DNA from 2 places in the Sphingomonas sanguinis genome. Region 1 is predicted to be linked to the other one. Evidence: riboswitches for the same ligand, from Rfam matches in the RefSeq annotation. Region 1 holds a riboswitch; the other holds the start of a gene.
What was found. A riboswitch is a leader RNA that binds a small molecule or an ion and turns the genes downstream of it on or off. The one in region 1 is predicted to bind thiamine pyrophosphate.
Positions count from the first base shown of each region.

Region 2: it holds a riboswitch for thiamine pyrophosphate, as region 1 does, so the genes downstream of both, thiC (phosphomethylpyrimidine synthase ThiC) here and KV697_RS13910 (TonB-dependent receptor) in region 1, are expected to answer to the same signal.

Region 1 covers NZ_CP079203.1:2,963,693-2,967,107, forward strand. The annotation lists gene KV697_RS13905 (glycoside hydrolase family 31 protein) at 1-1,259, shown strand, start outside; TPP riboswitch at 1,331-1,440, shown strand; gene KV697_RS13910 (TonB-dependent receptor) at 1,484-3,415, shown strand, end outside.
Region 2 covers NZ_CP079203.1:2,281,937-2,285,351, reverse strand. The annotation lists gene KV697_RS10585 (ferritin-like domain-containing protein) at 1-736, shown strand, start outside; gene KV697_RS10580 (ferritin-like domain-containing protein) at 771-1,805, shown strand; TPP riboswitch at 1,966-2,056, shown strand; gene thiC (phosphomethylpyrimidine synthase ThiC) at 2,105-3,415, shown strand, end outside.

The DNA.
Region 1 (3,415 bases):
CGGTGTTCAACCCGCTGATGCGCGTCCACGGAACCAGCATCGAGCGCGAACCCTATATCTTCAAGTCGCTCGACCCGCAGATGTACGGCTCGCTGCTGGACGCGGTGAACCTGCGCTACCGGCTGCTGCCCTATATCTATGGGCTGGGCTGGCAGGTGACGGCGGGCGGCTATACGATGATGCGGCCGCTGGCGATGGACTTTCCCGACGATGCGCGGGTCCATGGGCTGAACGACAGCTTCATGTTCGGCGGCTCGCTGCTGGTCCATCCGGTCACGCGCGCCATGTATCATGTCGAGCCGGAACCCGCCGCCACCGTACCCGCATCCGCGCTGTTCACGGCCGACGGCAAGCCGGGTCTGGCGGGCCAGTATTTCGAGGGGCGGAACTTCGACAAGCCCGCTGGCCGCGTCGTCGACACGGTGATCGACAAGCGTTGGCCGCAGCCGCCGCTGCAGCCGATGCCGCCGGGGCTGAAGAGCTTGAACGACTTCTCCGCGCGCTGGGACGGCGTGCTGGAGGCGCCGGAGGACGGCGAATATGAGCTGGGCCTGCAGGGTGATGACGGCGTCCGCCTGTTCGTCGATGGCCGCAAGCTGGTCGAGGATTGGGAGAGCGGGGCGTCGCGCTATCACGGCGCGAAGGTGACGCTGCGCAAAGGGCAGCGCGTGCCGATCCGCATCGAATATTATCAGGGCGACGGCGACCGCGACCTGCGCTTCGCCTGGCGCACTCCCGACGAACTGCGCCGCGCCGCTGCGAAGGCGGGCGAGGCGCCGAAGTTGGCGGTGCGGACCTATCTGCCCGCGGGCAACGACTGGTACGATTTCTGGACCAACCAGCGTCTGGCGGGCGGCACCGAGACGTCGCGCGACGTGCCGCTCGACATCATGCCGCTATACGTCCGGGCGGGCGCGATCCTGCCGCTGGGGCCGCTCCAGCAATATGCGACCGAAAAGCCCGACGCGCTGTACGAAATCCGCGTCTATCCCGGCGCGAACGGTCGCTTCACCGTCTATGAGGACGATAACGAGACCTATGCCTATGAAAAGGGCGCCCGCGCGACCTACGACCTGAGCTGGGACGACGCCCGCCGCACCCTGACCATCGGTACGCGCCGGGGGAGCTTCCCCGGCATGGTGTCGACGCGCCGGTTGAACATCGTCGTCGTCAAGCCCGGCACCCCCGGCGGTATCGCCGACCTGCCCGCCGCGCGGACCGTCACCTACACCGGCAAGCCCGTCCGCCTCGTCTTTTGACGCGGGGGCGGGCGGGGCGGCTTCCCTCGTTCACGATAACCATTTGCAGCCACCGCATAACCGCCTAGACGACGCCATCCCCGGGGGGCCGCTGACGCGCGGTTGAGAGGTGGGCAGCAGCCCATGACCCGCTGAACCTGATCCGGGTCATACCGGCGTAGGGAGGGTGGCGGTGCTTTCGTCGTCCCTCCGTGAAGTGGACGTGAAAGACGATGCCGGTTGTGATGTCTCGCAAGCATAAGATGGTGCGCTATGGCGCTTTGCTGCTGTCGGCCGCCTGGCCCGTGGCGGCGTCGGCGCAGCAAACCACCGACACGTCGGCCGATATTCGCGTGATCGGCCACCGCGATCCCGAAGGGCTGCTGCCCGACCAGACCGAACCCAATGCGGTCAGCGAGGTCGCGACCGACTTCATCATCAAGCAGGCGCCGACCCAGAACGCGTTTCAGCTCGTCAACCTGCTGCCCGGCGCGACCGTCGCCTCCAGCGACCCTTACGGCCTGTCGACCAGTTCGAGCCTGACCCTGCGCGGGCTGGGGCAGGACGAGATCGGCGTGCTGATGGAGGGGGCGCCGCAGAACGATATCGGTTATTACTACGCCTATCCGTCGCAATTCGCCGACCCGGAAAATCTGCGCCGGATCGCGCTGTCGCCGGGATCGGTCAATATCGACGCGCCGACCGTCGTCGGCGCGGGTGGCCTGTTGTCGCTGACCCTCGACGATCCCAAGGCGAGGGGCCAAGTCCTCGCCGACCTCGCGCTCGGCTCTTATGATCTGCGCCGTGTCTTCGTCCGGGGCGATACGGGGGAGATCGGCAATAGCGGGCTGAAGGCGTTCCTGTCCTATTCCAACACCCGCGCGGACAATTGGCGGGGCGCGGGCTTCGACACGCGCCAGCATATCGACGCCAAGCTGCTGCGCGAATGGGGCAATGGCAATCGCGCCAGCCTGGCGCTGTCCTATAACGACGCCAATTCCTCCAGCTATCCCAGCCCGACGCTGGCCGAGTGGCAGGCGGAAGGACGCGGGTTCAATTACGACGCGCGCTACACGCCGGGCGACACCAATTACTGGCGCCTGTACCGCGCGCCGTTCCGTAACCTCTATGCCTCGGCGCCGGTGCATCTGGTGCTGGACGACCGGCTGACGTTCGACGGCACCAGCTATCTCCAGTTCGGCTATGGCAATTCGCCTTATGGCACCCAGCTGGCGACCACCGGCAACTTCCTGGGTAATGAGGAATTGGCCGAGCCGATCGCGCTGCCCGGCGCGGTGGACGGCGTGGCGACGGTGCTGGGCAACTATACCGGCGACCAGATGCGCCTGGGGCAGGTCGCCAAGCTGACCTTGCAGGCGGGCATCCACCGGCTGACGGCCGGGCTGTGGTTCGATTACGGCACCGACCGGGTGACGCAGACCTATACCTCGGTCGATGCCGATGGCCGTCCCGCCGACCGCTGGGGCTATCGTGCCCGTGCGATCCGCACCGCCGATGGCCGCCTGCTCGCCTATGAGAACCAGCGCACCGTCACCGTGACGAAGAGCGTCTTCGTGGCCGACAGCATCGCGCTGACCCCGCGCCTGACGGTCGATGTCGGGTTCAAGGGCGTCAATCTGCTGCGCAACGGCCGCAACTATCTGCCGGGGCCGCAAAGCGCGGTTCGCCGCGACAGCTTCGTCGCCCTGCCGCGCGCCGCCGTTCATTATGCGATCGACGACCGGCAGCAGCTGTTCGCCAACATCACCACCAATTTCCGCACGCCCAACGAGTTCACGCTGTACGACAGCTATTATGGCGGTGTCGTCACGACGCGCGGCACGGATGCGCTGAAGAACGAATATTCGCTCTCGCAGGAGCTGGGCTATCGCTATATCGGCCCCAGCCTGTCGGCGTCCGTCACCGGCTTCCACTACAAATTCCGCAACCGCCAGCTGGCGACCGTGGTCGACAATGGCGGTGCGCTGGTCAATTCGACGTTGAATGCCGGGGGGCAGACCTCTTACGGCGTCGATGGAGAGATCGACTATCGTCCCGCCAAGGGCGTCAGCGTCTATGTCTCGGGCGAGTATCTGCGCGCGCGGATCGACGACGACCTGCCGGTGGGGGCGGACTTCCTGCCGACGCGGGGCAAGCGCGCGGTGTCCAGCCCGACG
Region 2 (3,415 bases), 680 kb from region 1:
CCAGCTGACCGGGACCGGGACGCAAGGCGCGGTGACCGGCGGCCAGCAGGTCAATTTCGCGACCGGCAGCGCCGACGACGCCATTGTCGGCCAATATGCCCGCGAGATCGCGGCGGACGAGGCGGCGCACGTCGCCTTCCTGCGGACCGCGCTGGGCACGGCGGCGGTCGCGCAACCGGCGATCAACATCTCGGGCGATGCCAATGGCCCGTTCACGGCAGCGGCCCGCGCGGCCGGTGTCGTCGGCGCGAACGATACCTTCAACCCCTATAGCTCGCCCACGGCGTTTCTGCTGGGCGCGTATATCTTCGAGGATGTCGGCGTCACCGCCTATAAGGGCGCCTCGCCGCTCATCAGCAACAAGACCTTCCTCCAGGCGGCGGCAGGCATTCTGGCGGTCGAGGCCTATCACGCCGCGATCGTGCGCACGACGCTCTATGCGCGCGGCTATGACGCCAACAACCCGCAACCGTCGTTGATCACCGCCGCCGGACAGATTTCCGACGCGCGCGACAGCCTGGACGGCTCGACCGACCTCGACCAGGGGATCGCCCGGTCCACGATCAACGGACAGCTGGTGTCGAACATCGTGCCGCTCGATTCGAGCGGCATCGCGTTCAGCCGCTCGCCCGCCCAGGTGCTCAACATCGTGTACTTGAACAAGGCGGCCGCCACGCTGGGCGGGTTCTTCCCGGCCGGCGTCAACGGAAACCTGCGCGCCAGCGTGGCGAACTGATCCCCTTTTTCCTCCTCTGGAGAGGATTTGCATCATGAGCGAAGAACGCTTCATTCTCGACGTCATCGAAGAGGCATCCGCCAAGCGCCGGTCCGATCGTCGCCGTTTCATGCGCATGGCCGCAGGGGCCGGTGCGGTCGGCGGCCTGGCGATGCTGGGCGCCTGCGGAGACGATGGCGACAACGTCATCGTCGTGCCGACCCCGACGCCCACCACCACCCCGACCGGTTCGGTCACGGACGCGGACGTGCTGAACTTCGCGCTCCAGCTCGAATATCTGGAAGCGCAATTCTACAGCTATGCCGCGTTCGGCACCGGCCTGCCTTCGTCGTCGCTGGGCGGCATGGGCACGCAAGGCTCGGTCGCGATCAACACCAGCGCCACCAACGGTGCCGGACAGCCGCGCCAGGTCCAGTTCCAGGACCCGATCGTCGCGCAATATGCGCGCGAGATCGCCTATGACGAGATCGCCCATGTCAACTTCCTGCGCAATGCGCTGGGCAGTGCGGCGGTGGCGCAGCCTTCGATCAACCTGTCGGGCGACGCCAGCGGTGCCTTCACCGCGGCGGCGCTCGCGGCGGGCGTCATCACCAGCGGTTCGACCTTCGACCCTTATGCCTCGGACGAGGCCTTCCTGCTGGGCGCGTTCCTGTTCGAGGATGTCGGCGTCACCGCCTATATGGGCGGCGTCAGCCTGCTGACCAACAAGACCTTCATCGAGGCGGCGGCGGGCATCCACGCGGCGGAGGCCTATCATGCCGGTCTGGTCCGCACGACCCTGTACCGCAAGGGGCTGAGCAACACGGCCCTCATCACCAATGCCGGCAAGATTTCGGACGCGCGCGACAGCCTGGACGGATCGGCCGATCTCGACCAGGGGATCGTGGCGACGGTGAACGGCGCGCAGGTGGCGAACATTGTGCCCGCCGACGCCAACGCCATCGCCTTTGTCCGCACCCCCGGCCAGGTGCTGAACGTCGTCTATCTCAACAAGGCGGCGGTGAATGGCGGCGGCTTCTTCCCCAGCGGCCTGAACGGCACGGTCCGCACCAGCGCCGCCAGCGGATAATCTTCTCCCTCCCAAGGGTCTCTGGGCCTCGACCGGTCGCTAGTCCCCTGGCCGGTCGGGGCCTTTTTTGTGGGCGGGTCGCGGCGTTCGGGCGTGCGTGCCTCTCCCCCCGGCGCGAAACCGCTTCTTATCCGCCGTGAAACCGCTTATGCAGGGTCCATCCCCGGGGGAGCGCTGGCCTGCGCTTGAGAGGGGGGCAAGAGCCCCTGACCCGCTGAACCTGATCCGGCTGACACCGGCGTAGGGAGGGAGCGGCCCCATCTCTCATGGTCCGTTTCCTCCGCATGGAGTGGACGACTATGGCAGATATCCCCGCAAAGGCCGAAATCGGCGTGACCACCGGCCCCATTCGTGGCTCGAAGAAGATTCACGTCGGCCCGCTGAACGTCGCGATGCGCGAAATCCATCTCGACCCGTCCTCGGGCGAACCGCCCTTGCGCGTGTACGACACCAGCGGCCCCTATACCGACCCGACCGCGCGCATCGACATCATGGCGGGCCTGCCCCAGATCCGCCGCAACTGGATCGAGGGGCGCGGCGATGTCGAGGCTTATGACGGCCGCGAAATCCGCCCCGAGGATAATGGCCAGCTCGGCCCCGACCGTTCGGGCGGCGTGCCGCAATTCCCGCGCACCGGGCTGAACCGTCCGCTGCGCGCGCGTGCAGGCATGAACGTCAGCCAGATGCACTATGCCCGCCAAGGCATCATCACGCCCGAGATGGAATATGTCGCGACCCGCGAGAATCTGGGCCGCGAGATGCTGCGCGAATATGTCCGCGACGGCGAGAGCTTCGGCGCGAGCATCCCCGATTACGTCACGCCCGAATTCGTCCGCGACGAAGTGGCGCGCGGCCGGGCGATCATCCCCAACAACATCAACCACCCCGAATCCGAGCCGATGGCGATCGGCCGCAACTTCCTGGTCAAGATCAACGCCAATATCGGCAATTCGGCGGTCGCCAGCAACGTCGCCTCCGAGGTCGACAAGCTGGTCTGGTCGATCCGCTGGGGCGCGGACACGGTCATGGACCTGTCGACGGGCCGCAACATCCACGACACGCGCGAATGGATCATCCGCAATTCGCCCGTGCCGATCGGCACCGTCCCCATCTATCAGGCGCTGGAAAAGGTCGGCGGCATCGCCGAGGAGCTGACCTGGGAGATATTCCGCGACACGCTGATCGAACAGGCCGAGCAGGGCGTCGACTATTTCACCATTCATGCGGGCGTGCGCCTGCCCTACATCCCGCTGACCGCGAAGCGCGTCACCGGCATCGTGTCGCGCGGCGGCTCGATCATGGCGAAATGGTGCCTGGCGCATCACAAGGAGTCGTTCCTCTATGAACGCTTCGACGAGATCACCGAGATCATGAAGGCGTACGACATCGCCTATTCGCTGGGCGACGGCCTGCGCCCCGGCGCGATCGCCGACGCCAATGACGAGGCGCAGTTCGCCGAACTCTACACGCTGGGCGAGCTGACCAAGCGGGCCTGGGCGCAGGACGTGCAGGTCATGATCGAGGGCCCCGGCCATGTGCCGATGCACAAGATCAAGCAGAATATGGACAAGCAGCTGGAGGCGTGCGGCGAGGCGCCCTTCTACACGCTC